3 regions of the Dickeya chrysanthemi NCPPB 402 genome follow, and region 2 is predicted to be linked to each of the others. Evidence: predicted binding sites of a transcription regulator. Region 2 holds the regulator's gene; each other region holds the start of a gene.
What was found. The regulator Fur, encoded in region 2, represses iron uptake genes when iron is present. The targets are predictions, from matches to a motif close to ATAATAATGAGAACNACTATCAA.

Region 1: the regulator Fur is predicted to act here: its motif matches at 2,494-2,516, upstream of fes (enterochelin esterase).
Region 3: the regulator Fur is predicted to act here: its motif matches at 2,406-2,428, upstream of efeU (iron uptake transporter permease EfeU).

The regions. Positions count from the first base shown of each region.
Region 1 covers NZ_CM001974.1:1,328,239-1,332,527, forward strand. The annotation lists gene DCH402_RS06095 (isochorismate synthase) at 1-6, opposite strand, end outside; gene DCH402_RS06100 (TonB-dependent siderophore receptor) at 91-2,301, opposite strand; gene fes (enterochelin esterase) at 2,615-3,907, shown strand; gene DCH402_RS06110 (MbtH family protein) at 3,943-4,161, shown strand; partial or broken gene DCH402_RS22990 (condensation domain-containing protein) at 4,213-4,289, shown strand, end outside.
Region 2 covers NZ_CM001974.1:3,328,257-3,332,545, forward strand. The annotation lists gene DCH402_RS14570 (methyl-accepting chemotaxis protein) at 1-184, opposite strand, end outside; gene fldA (flavodoxin FldA) at 601-1,128, shown strand; gene fur (ferric iron uptake transcriptional regulator) at 1,470-1,916, shown strand; gene glnS (glutamine--tRNA ligase) at 1,990-3,648, opposite strand; gene nagE (N-acetylglucosamine-specific PTS transporter subunit IIBC) at 3,813-4,289, opposite strand, start outside.
Region 3 covers NZ_CM001974.1:3,168,322-3,172,610, reverse strand. The annotation lists gene DCH402_RS13890 (sensor domain-containing diguanylate cyclase) at 758-2,236, shown strand; gene efeU (iron uptake transporter permease EfeU) at 2,530-3,375, shown strand; gene efeO (iron uptake system protein EfeO) at 3,434-4,289, shown strand, end outside.

The DNA of each region.
Region 1 (4,289 bases), 2.0 Mb from region 2:
TGACACGGGGTTTATTCCTTATGTCGGAGTGGAACAAAATGGTGGCGCGCAGGCGTCACCGCAGGGCGGGAATCCCCGCCCTGCTGCGTATTACCAGCTGTAGTTGACGGTTGCGACGACCGTGCGGCCGCTACCGTAGAAGCAGGCGGTGTCGCCGCCGCATGACGCCACGTAGCGCTTGTCGGTCAGGTTGTTGACGTTCAGTTGCACGGTGGTGCCTTTCAACTGCGACGCAAGCGAGCCCAGTTCGTAGCGCGCCATCGCGTCGTACAGGGTGTAAGCCGGTACTTTGAAGCCCTCGGCGTTATCGCCGTAGGTTGAGCCGACGTAGCGCACCCCGGTGCCGAGCGTGACGCCTTTCAGCGGACCATTCTGGAAGCTGTAGCTACCCCAGGTCGAGGCGGAATGGCGTGGAATGGCCGACGGTGCTTTGTTGATCTGGTTGGCGGTGTTGCTTTCCTTGGTGACCGCATCGGTATAGGTGTAGGCCGCCATCAGGCTGATTTCCGGCGTCAGTTGCGTGTGCACTTCCGCTTCCGCCCCTTTGGATTTCACCTTGCCGATCTGCTCGTTGTATTGGGTCACGCTGTTGTACGAGGTGATGTTTTTCTGCGTGATGTCAAACAGTGAGACGGTCAGCAGGGTATTGCTGCCCCTGGGCTGGAACTTGATGCCGACCTCGGTTTGTTCGCCGGTCGTCGGTTTAAAGGCCGGAGTGCCCGGGGCACCGGAATCCAGGTTGGGTTCGAACGAGGTGCTGTAGCTGACATACGGCGAAATGCCGTTGTCGAAGGCATAAAGCAACCCGGCACGACCGGTGAATTTGCTGTCGTCTTGCTGCGTTGTGGTGCTGGTGGTGCGGTCCTGTGTGCGTATTTCGCTCCAGTCATGACGACCGGACAACAGCAGATTCCACTGATTCCATTCCATTTGGTCTTGCAGATAAACGCCAACCTGATCGAGTTTTTTCTTGTAAGACTGGTTCAGTGCTAACTGACTGTCGCTAACCAGATAAGAACCGCCGTAGCTGGGGTTCGCCCAGTCAAAGTTGTATCGGGAGCCGCTGTTGCGCCAGTAGTTGTAATCACGATCCTGCCATTTGTAATCGAGGCCGCTCAACAAGGTATGCTGGATATCACCGGTTGCGAGTTTGACTTTGATCTGGTTATCCAGCCCGATTTCATCGGCGTCCAACTCCTCACGAACCTGACGACGGGAGAGCGAAGTGTCGGAAATTTCCGGGTTGCTCCAGGTATAAACCAGATACTTGTAGCGCTCCCTCAACTGGGAGTAGCGGAAGTTTTGCTGGAAGGAAACATTGTCGCTAAAGGAGTGATCGAAAATATAACCGAGGCCGATCTGTTCGCGTTTTGAACGATTGTAGTTAGGATCGCTGACGTTCAGATCACGCGGAATATAACCTGCGCTGGCTTCAGTCACGGTGCCGATCCTGGGTAGGAAGTTGCGGTAACCGGCCTGTGGATCGTTCTGGTAACTGGTCAGCAAGGTAAAGCTGGTGTCGCTGTTCGGCAGCCAGGTGATCGCAGGCGCGATGGCGACACGTTTCTCTTTGTAATCGTTAACGAATTCATCACGGGTGCTGGCGACGCCGTTGAGGCGATAGAGCAGCGTTTTGTCGTCGTTGAGCGCGCCGCCGAAATCAAACGCCGCTTCGCCCAGATGCTGATTGCCGGCGCTGAATTGCACTTTGCGGATAGTTTCGGCGGTCGGGCGCTTGCTGGTCATGCTGATAAGCCCGCCGGGATTCACCTGTCCATACAGTACCGACGCCGGGCCGTGCACCAGCTCTACCCGCTCCAGTAGCCAGGGATCCATTTTCCCCAGCGCCGCCCCCTGACCGCTCAGGCCATAACTCAGACCATCAAGGAATTTCGGTGCGTAGCGGAAGCCACGGGCAATCACTTCATCGTTGCGGTTGGAAGAACCGCGGTAGTTGGCGACCACGCCGCTGGAGTAATTCAGCGCATCAGACACGGAGGAAACCGCCTGCGCGTCCATCTGGTCGCGGGTGACCACGGTGACCGATTGCGGGGTTTTGATCAGCGGCGTGCTGGTTTTGGTGCCGGAGGCGCTTTCTTTCGCCACGATACCTTTCAGCGGTGCAGTAACGCTTTCGCCGGCGGTGGCGGAGACCACCATGGTATCGGTGTTGGTGGTGGTTTCCGCCGCCTGTGCCTGTGCCGCTACCAGCAACGTGGATGCCAGCACAACCGGCATGGCGTTTTTATTTTTCTGCCAAGACTTTAGTTTTATTAATTGTTTATTCCTGGTGCTACGCATCAGTGATCCTCTCCTGTGAAAGACCTTATTTTTTATGTGTTTCAGGCTCTGAATTCCCCGGCCTTGTCATTCATCTCACTCAATCAATTAATTAACTTTAAATTCATATTGTTAATTTTAAATCTCGTGCTCTGTGACTGAGGTATGGGTTTTTGTATCCCGATAAACATCGGGATTTGCATCTTATTGCAAATGTAAATGGTTCTCAATATTATTTCAATTGTCTAAAGAACTGTAAATTTCCAAATGGACACATTAGCACTGTTAATTAAATGTAAGTGAAACGTAAAGGGGAATGCCCCAGGAGGTTTTGATGCCGACAGCACAGCCGTCAGGTTTCGCCGCAACACTTTTGTCATCGCCTCAGGCAGGGGACGATGCCTGGTGGCAACAGATCGCCAGACTGGGAACACCGCTGGTGGAAATGCTGGATGCCGGGCAGGTGCGGGCCACCTTTCTCTGGCGCGACCCGAATGGTGACGAGAGCCATTCCGCTATCCAGCGGGTGTATGCCGATATCAACGGCGTCACCGATCACCACAGCACCGACCCGCAGAGCCTGGAACGACTGCCCGGCACCGACATTTGGCACTGGTCGATGGTCCTTGAGCATGACTGGCGCGGCAGCTATTCCCTGATTCCGATTGCGGCGACGCAACTGCCGCCCGTGTTTAGCGACGATGAGTTGCAGCGTGACGAGCAGCAGCGGGAGTGGTGGTGTTCGCTGTTCCCCTGCGCCATCGCCGATCCGCTCAACCTGAGTCGGCCGTGGGGGGAACAATTATCGGCCGCGCATATGCCGGCCGCGCCGTCACAGCTGGCCTGGCAGGCGGTGGACAAGGGTTCGGCGTTGCCGCCGGACGCCGCCCGGCTGACGGTATTTGACTGGAAGAGCGAACAGCTCGGCAACCAGCGGCGTATCTGGTTGTACACCACCGGTGTCAGCGATGAACCGGCGCAACGGCCGCTCTGCATCGTGCTGGACGGGCAAAAATGGGCCGAAGAGACACCGCTGTTTACCGCACTGGATGCGGAGACCGCAGCGGGGCATCTGCCGCCCGCCGTTTGGTTGTTTATTGACGCGATTGACGGGGAAACCCGTTGTCGGGAACTGCCGTGCGATGCCGCGTTCTGGCAGGCCGTGCAGCAGGAGTTGTTGCCGCAGACGGCGCGTCTGGAACCGTTTAGCAACGACCCGGATCGTACGGTGGTATCCGGGCAGAGTTATGGCGGACTGGCGGCGCTGTACGCCGGTCTGCACTGGCCGCAGCGTTTTGGCCGCGTCTTAACGCAATCCGGGTCGTTCTGGTGGCCGAACCTGCAATTCATCACCGACTTCGACCAACGCGACACGCTGGAACCCGGTGTGCTGGTGATCGAAGTGCGACAGAGCGGTCGGACGGCATCGCCGCTGGTGATCTTTCAGGAAGCGGGGCGACGTGAAGCGGATATCGCCTTCGTTAATCAACAGATGCATGAGGCGCTGATCGCGGCGGGGCATCAGGTTCACCAGCGCGTGTATGCCGGCGGGCATGACACCCTGTGCTGGCGCGGCGGCTTGATGGATGGCTTCCGCTGGCTGCTGAACAACGGCAACGCCCGATAACGCGCGACAACCCTATATCACACGAGGTAACCACAATGAGTCAGGAACAACTAAATCCGTTTGACGATGAGCGTCTGACGTTTCTGGTACTGGTCAACGAGCAGCAGCAATACAGCCTGTGGCCCGAGTTTGCCGTCGTACCGGCGGGGTGGCAGCCGGTTTTCGGGCCGCAATCCCGCGCGGCGTGCATCGCCTATACCGAAACGCACTGGCAAGACATGCGTCCAGCCAGTCTGCGGGCCCGCGAAGCCTAACCGGCGTTCCCCAGTCAGGAATGTTTCCGTCGACGGAGTAAGGAAAACAACGTGTCAGAGCGACTTAACGAAGCACAATCACCCAATGAAGCGCAATCATCCAATCAAGCACAATCACCTAATGAAGT
Region 2 (4,289 bases):
ACTGGTCGTTGCCGGTATTGACTAAATTCATATTGTTAACCAGCAACGCACTGGTTTTAGACGTCTCATTCATGGTTTTGAACGAGTACATGGTGTAAACCGAAACCGCAATCCATAACGCACAGAAAATGCCAAGTACCCACAGCATCGCTGTGCGAATGGCAATATTTTTTAGGAATTGCATAATTGACTCCATAAATGGGCTATTGATCGAGGAGGTAAGGTTTGTTTTGATTTATGCGATGAGAAAATCTCTCGTTTTGTAAGAAACATTGCTGCACATTTACATTCAATAAAGCACCATGTTCTGTCATCGTCAAAACCACAGGAATATTTAGTTTTTTCTGTTGTTTAAAAGCTAATAAAAATTAGGTAATTAACGGATTACCCATATTTTCAGTTATCTGTGCGAAGATCGTATTTTAAAAAATTAAAAAATCATTAAGGCGATGATCAAAAAATAACCAGTTAATCGTTTCGATACCATTTCCACCCCCGGCGACAGATACACGTTTATCCATCAGACAGTGTCTGTTATCATTAGCGGATCGTGGGTGACGCAAGCACCATACCCTTAAGAATCAAGAGGTTATTTTATCTATGGCTCTCATAGGCATTTTTTTTGGCAGTGACACCGGCAATACCGAAAACATTGCCAAAACTATCCAGCAGCAACTGGGCAGCGACGTCGCCGAACTGCACGACATTGCCAAAAGCAGCAAAGAGGATCTTGAGCGTTTTGACATCCTGTTGCTGGGTATTCCGACCTGGTATTACGGTGAAGCGCAATGTGACTGGGACGATTTCTTCCCGACACTGGAAGAGATTGACTTTGCCGGTAAGCTGGTTGCGCTCTTCGGTTGCGGCGATCAGGAAGATTATGCCGAGTACTTCTGCGACGCCATGGGTACGATCCGCGATATCATCGAACCCCGCGGGGCGACCATTGTGGGTCACTGGCCGACTGAAGGCTACTACTTCGAAGCCTCAAAAGGTCTGGCGGACGACACCCACTTTATCGGCCTGGCCATTGATGAAGATCGCCAGCCTGAACTCACCAGCGAGCGAGTATCCAACTGGGTCAAGCAGATCAGCGAAGAGCTGAATCTGAAAGCATTACTGGCCTGATTCACCTGTGGCTCTGATGCAATGCACTCAGAGCCTATCTATACAGATAGGTAAAACCTATCACAATCAGTGATACATTTTTTTAACTTTTCACGCCGACAAGGTACAATGTCCATCCGGCTAGCCAGATTATGTTTAATGATAAATCCTGGCATACGATTTGTTTCTCATAGATAACCAGCCTGAATACAGCAAGTTAACGAGAATCATATTGTAAAAGTTCCGTGGTTTTCATTTCGATGGCGCGGTTCTATAATTGAGACACGTGACCTTTTTTACGCCGCCCGATGATACTAGGCTAGTAACTTCCCAGATAAAGCAAGTAACAGGACTAAATCCGCATGACTGACAACAACACCGCATTAAAGAAGGCAGGCCTGAAAGTCACACTTCCTCGACTGAAAATTCTGGAAGTCCTTCAGGATCCTCAATGCCACCACGTCAGCGCGGAAGACTTATACAAAAAGCTGATTGATATGGGCGAAGAGATTGGCCTGGCCACCGTTTACCGCGTGCTCAACCAGTTTGACGATGCAGGTATCGTCACCCGCCACAATTTTGAAGGCGGTAAATCTGTTTTCGAACTGACACAGCAACACCATCATGATCATTTGATCTGTCTGGATTGCGGTCGGGTGATTGAATTCAGCGATGAGTCTATCGAAGCGCGCCAGCGTGAGATTTCAGAAAAACACGGCATCAAGCTGACTAACCACAGCCTGTATCTGTACGGCCATTGCAGTAGCGGCGACTGCCGTGAAGACGACAACGCACACGACGAACGTTAAACACGTCGATTGAGCAAAAAATAAAACCGCCGCGGCGGTTTTATTTTTATCTCACATCCTGACCGGACAGCGATTAGCCTGCCCAGCTGTCGCGTAATCCCACCGTCCGGTTAAATACCAGATTGTCGGCGCTGGAATAAACGCGATCGGCGCAAAAATAACCTTCACGCTCAAACTGATACGCTTTCTCGACCTCGGCATTGGCCAGACTGGCTTCCACAACCCCTTGCACAACCTGCAATGAGTCAGGATTAATGGTAGCGAGAAAATCATCCGCCGCCCCCGGGTTCGCGACGCTAAACAGGCGGTCATACAAACGGAACTGAGCCGGCAACGCATGCGCAGCCGATACCCAGTGAATCACCCCTTTAACTTTACGGCCGTCAGCCGGATCCTTACTCAGGGTATCCGTATCACAGCTACAGTAAATCGTGGTAATCACGCCTTGATCATCTTTATCAATGCGTTCAGCTTTAATGACATAAGCATTGCGCAAGCGCACTTCTTTACCCAGTACTAAACGTTTGTACTGCTTGTTGGCTTCTTCGCGGAAATCTGCGCGGTCGATATAAACCTCACGGCTGAATGCTACCTGCCGCGTTCCCATTTCCGGCTTATTGGGATGATTAGGCATGCTGAGCCATTCTTCATGACTTTCCGGCAGGTTTTCGATCACCACTTTCACCGGGTTCAATACGGCCATTGCACGCGGGGCATTTTCGTTCAGGTCATCACGAATACATGACTCCAGCGCCGCCATTTCTACCGTGTTGTCCTGCTTGGTGACGCCAATACGGCGACAGAATTCGCGGATAGAGGCCGCCGTGTAGCCACGACGACGTAAACCGGAGATGGTCGGCATACGCGGGTCATTCCACCCTTCGACGATCTTCTCATTCACCAATTGGTTCAGTTTCCGCTTGGACATCACCGCGTATTCCAGATTCAGGCGGGAGAACTCATACTGACGCGGATGAGCGGGAATGGTAATGTTGTCCAGCACCCAGTCATATAACCGGCGGTTATCCTGAAACTCCAGCGTACACAGCGAGTGTGTAATACCTTCCAGCGCATCGGAAATACAGTGAGTAAAGTCATACATCGGGTAGATGCACCATTTGTTGCCGGTCTGATGATGCTCGGCAAATTTGATGCGATACAACACCGGGTCGCGCATGACGATAAATGGCGATGCCATATCGATTTTAGCGCGTAAACACGCGGCACCCTCGGCAAAACCGCCATTGCGCATTTTCTCAAACAGCGCCAGATTCTCTTCGACGCTGCGATCGCGGTACGGGCTATTTTTGCCCGGCGAGGTCAGCGTACCGCGATATTCGCGGATCTGATCCGGCGTCAGCTCATCGACATAGGCCAGCCCTTTATTGATCAGTTCAACGGCATACATGTGCAACTGATCAAAATAATCCGACGAATAGCGAACATTGCCGCTCCAGGAAAAACCCAGCCACTGAACGTCATGTTTGATGGATTCAACGTACTCGATGTCTTCTTTTACCGGGTTGGTATCATCAAAGCGCAGGTTGCACTTACCGTTGTAATCCTCAGCGATACCGAAGTTCAGGCAGATAGATTTAGCGTGACCGATATGAAGATAACCATTCGGTTCTGGTGGAAAACGCGTCTGGATGTTGTCGTGTTTACCGGTAGCCAGATCTTCATCAATGATCTGACGAATAAAGTTGGTTGGGCGGGCTTCAGCCTCACTCATGCTTGGTTCCTCAAATGCGAAAAAACAACCCATAACCGCTAATGATCCAACAAGCCACGCCGGGAAACAACCGTTTGTTTCATGAAAGTTCAAGATAAAAAAACGGAGCGTACGTCTTGCGCACGCTCCGTTTGTCGATATTGACGGCAATCACGCCGGCCGACTTATTCCTGCGAAACGTCTCGCAACGCCGCCGCGATATTTTCTGCCTGAGTGCCGACTACAATCTGCACGCTTTGTTTGTTGAGACGAATCACCCCTGCCGCCCCCAGCTTACGTGCAGCCGGTTCATCTACCAGAGCGGAGTCCTTCACGCTCAGGCGCAAACGGGTAATACAGGCATCAATCCCGGTCAGATTATCCTTGCCGCCGATAGCCTGCAGATAGCCTCTCGCCACCGACTGACTATTACCTTGAGACGCAGCCGCGTTTTCTGATGAGGCTTGCGCTACAGCGGCTTCGCGTCCCGGCGTCATCAGGTTAAAACGGGTGATGGCAAAGCGGAACACCACATAATAGATGACGAAGAAAGCTGCGCCCTGAAGCAGCAACATATACCAATTCGTCGCCAGCGGGTTACGTGTAGACAGCACCAGGTCCACCAAACCGGCGCTGAAACCAAAACCGGCAATCCAGTGCAT
Region 3 (4,289 bases), 160 kb from region 2:
CTGACGTGTTGTTTTTGATACTATCAATCAGTTTTATATTGTCAATGTTATCAATAAATAAGAATTATATTCTGCATTTTGTGTTTATTGTCTCTCTGTTTGGGTGTTTTTTGTTTTATTTTTAATATAAAAAACTTTTGTTTTTGAAAAATAAAATAGCCGGCAGTTTTTTATAAAAATTAGCGAAATAAAAATATCACTTGATTATTTCAGTGCGCCGCTTGCGTTATTTTGGTGCTATTGCACATTATTGGTGGGATATTTTTTATTTTTGGGGGGAATGTTAAATCAATCTAAAAAAACATTTATTTTTGCGTAAATAAAAGGCACGAATAACGTGCGGACGCAATAGGCGGCTTGACGTCGGGATAAATAAGGTGCACCGAAATGGTTCAGAAAATGAATCGGGAGCAGAGAATAAGAGCCTATTGGGATAGGCGCTAAATTAGGTCGCAGCGTAAATCAGCCGCCGGAAAGACGATGATACCGTTCAGCAGCCACCCGCCAGCAACCTGAAGTATGATGAGAATGGTGCATTGCCTGAATGCCCATGTACCGTTTTGATAAAAGCGGTGGTGTATGCGATGGCGTGGTGTGTACGATGGCGATAGCAGGACACCGTCTGAAATATCGGGTAGCATGATTCGATAAGGTTGTTGCCTCACCGAGAACGCATATGTCAAATAAGAATAATTCTCAATTCAGTGCCCTGCGTTTCCTTCGCGCTTTACCTCTTCATTCTTCTCCCGGTATTACCATGATGGTTTTTCTGGCGGCCTGTAGTCTAATTTTCGTTTCCGCAAGTATCTGGAGTTTCTGGGATTCTTATCAGCGTTTGTTAGTGGATGCAGAAAAAAACGTCGTCAACCTCTCGGTGGCGATGTCACGCCAGGCGCAGGATACCTTTGTGCCGATTGAGGTCGCGATGGATGACATGCTACGGGAATTGTTGCAGACCGGCATGCTGGATTCCCGGCGAGTGAAAAGCGTTCTTGATACCCATCGTGCCGTCTTGCCGCAACTGGTCGGGTTTTATCTGTTTGATCAAAAGGGCAATCTGATTTCTTCTACCGGAAAAGGGCCGTTGTATATCTATAATTCCAGCCGACGGGAATATTTTTCCTGGCTCAGAGAGAATAATACGGCGTCGTTGTATATCGGTAAGGTTACCGTCAGTACGCTGACCCGTAGACGTATTATTCCGGTGGCGAAACGGATCAATGGGCCGGATGGCGAATTCAAAGGCGTTTTTCTTGCCACTATCGATCATAATTATTTCGGCAATTTCTACAGTTATTTCAGCCTGGATTATAACGGTGTGCTGTCATTAATGAATACCGATGGTCACGCAATTTATCTTTACCCCAACCGTGAGCAATATATTAACAGTAATTTTTCTGACGGTGGCTTGTTTGAACAATCCCGGCTGGAACAAGGCAGCGGTAGCGGTACCTGGCGCACCACGTTGGATAATAAGGTGCGGATTGTCGGCTATGTGAGACTGAATCGTTATCCGCTGGTGGTGGCGGCGAGTCTGGACAAAGACGCATTACAGGCACGCTGGCTGACGGAAAATATGCCGGCTATGGTGATTAATATCATGGTGCTGTTAGCCATGTTTTTCTCTGGTGGTTTCGTTCTGAAGCAGGTCCGGCTGACGGTGCGGAACAAAGAGGCGATCAGCCGCCTGCATCAGGAGGAAAGCAACAAAAATAAGGTGCTGCAAAAACTGGCGTTGATCGACCCGCTCACCAAACTGGCCAACCGCCGACGGTTTGATCTCTATCTGGAACAGTCGCTGGCTCGGGCCCGTGAAGAGGGCAGCCCGTTATCGCTGATTATGTTGGATGTGGATTTTTTCAAACGGTACAACGATACCTACGGTCATGTGCTGGGCGACCGCTGTCTGACACAGCTTGGCAGCGTGTTGAGCGCGGTGTCCTTGCCTGACGGTGCCTTGACCGCCCGCTATGGCGGTGAAGAGTTCGCGATTATTTTGCCGGGAATGAACGGCGAACAAGCGGCGATATATGGCGAACGGGTGGTGAGTGATGTTCGTCGTTGCGCGCTGCCGCATGCAGCATCACTGCTACCCGAACAGGTGGTGACGGTGAGTGTGGGCGTGTATTCGCACTCCAGCGACAACCCTTGCGATATTCAGCGGCTGAAAGAGGGGGCCGATCAGGCGTTGTATCTGGCGAAGAAAAAAGGCCGTGACCGCTGCGTGCGGTTATAGGTACGGCTGGCGATGCATCTGGTTATTACCCAACTGTTTTAATTGTTAATTGTCCCGCCACTGATGTGCGGCGCCGTCGGTTTTTCCTGCCATAACCCCCCCCCCGGGCCAGACGGCAGCGCTGAAATATTTGATTAGAAAAAATTGCTTTACCCTGGCTTACATTTCTTTATTAATAAGAACTATTATCATTATTTGTCCGATTTGTATCCCGGCATCGGTGTGCATCGTCGGGTCGGTGTACGTCGTCGATGCGTGCTGTCCACGTTGTCTGTCTTAAGGAGTCTCCATCCATGTTTGTGCCGTTGCTCATCATGTTCCGTGAAGGTCTGGAAGCGGCGCTGATCGTTAGCCTGATTGCCAGCTACCTGAAGCGTACCCAACGCGAGCAGTGGTTGGGCGCCGTCTGGGCCGGGGTGGTGCTGGCGCTGGCGCTATGTCTGGCGCTCGGGGTGTTCATCAACGCCACTACCGGCGAGTTTCCGCAAAAACAGCAGGAACTGTTTGAAGGGGTCGTCGCGGTGATCGCGGTGGTCATTCTGACTTACATGGTGTTCTGGATGCGCAAGGTATCGCGCTCGGTACGGGTGCACCTGGAGGGGGCTATCGACCAGGCGCTCAGCGCCGGCTCGCGTCAGGGGTGGGCGCTGGTGGCGATGGTGTTCTTTGCCGTGGCGCGGGAAGGGCTGGAGTCGGTGTTCTTTTTGTTGGCCGCTTTCCAGCAGGATGTCGGCATTTATGCACCGATCGGCGCTGTATTGGGGCTATTGTGCGCCGTTGTGGTCGGCGTGATGATCTACTGGGGCGGGGTGAAACTGCATCTGGCCCGCTTCTTCAAATGGAGCAGCCTGTTCATCCTGTTCGTTGCCGCCGGTCTGGCCGCCGGCGCTATCCGCGCGTTTCATGAAGCGGGACTGTGGAATCAATTTCAGCACATCGCGTTTGATTTCAGCGCCACGCTGTCGACCCACACGCTATTCGGCACCTTGCTGGAAGGGATGTTCGGTTATCAGGAAACCCCGACGGTCAGCGAAGTGGCGGTCTATTTTCTGTATTTGATCCCGGCGCTGGTGTTCTTTTTCCTGCCGCAACGCATGGAGCCGGCCACGGCTTCGGCGGTGCGTAAGCATCACCATTGATTATTGTCACAACTAACAACTATCACCATTAACAATTAATGTAAAAAGGGATAAGTCTATGTCTACACCATTCTTCCGCCGTACGGCGCTGTGCGCCGCTCTGCTGGCTGTACCGGCGTTCAGCGCGCTGGCTGCGGATGTTCCGCAGGTTAAAATCACCGTGAATGACAAACAGTGCGAGCCGATGCAAGTCACGGTCGCGGCAGGCAAAACGCAGTTTGTGGTCACCAACGCCAGCCAGAAAAACCTGGAATGGGAAATCCTCAAAGGGGTGATGGTGGTGGAAGAGCGCGAGAATATCGCGCCGGGCTTTACCCAGAAAATGACCGCCAACCTGGAACCGGGCGAATACGACATGACCTGTGGGCTGCTCAGCAACCCGAAAGGTAAACTGGTGGTGACCGCCGGCGGTGATGACGCCGTCGCAAAAACCAACGTGTTGGATCTGGTGGGGCCGATCGCGGAATACAAGGTTTACGTCACCAAAGAGGTGGACGGACTGGTACAGCAGACCAAACTGTTCACTGCCGCCATCAAGGCCGGCAAGCTGGATGAGGCGCGCAAACTCTATGCGCCGACCCGTCAGCACTACGAGCGTATTGAGCCGATCGCCGAGTTGTTCTCCGATCTGGACGGCAGCATCGATGCCCGCGAAGACGATTACGAGAAGAAAGCCGACGACCCGAAATTCACCGGTTTCCACCGACTGGAAAAAGCGCTGTTCGCCGACCGTTCCACCAAAGGGATGGAGCAGTACGCGGATCAGCTGTACGCCGATACGCAGGAACTGCAAAAACGTATCGCCAGCCTGACCTTCCCGCCGAATAAAGTGGTGGGCGGCGCGGCCGGGTTGATTGAAGAAGTGGCGGCGACCAAAATCAGCGGTGAGGAAGATCGCTACAGCCGTACCGACC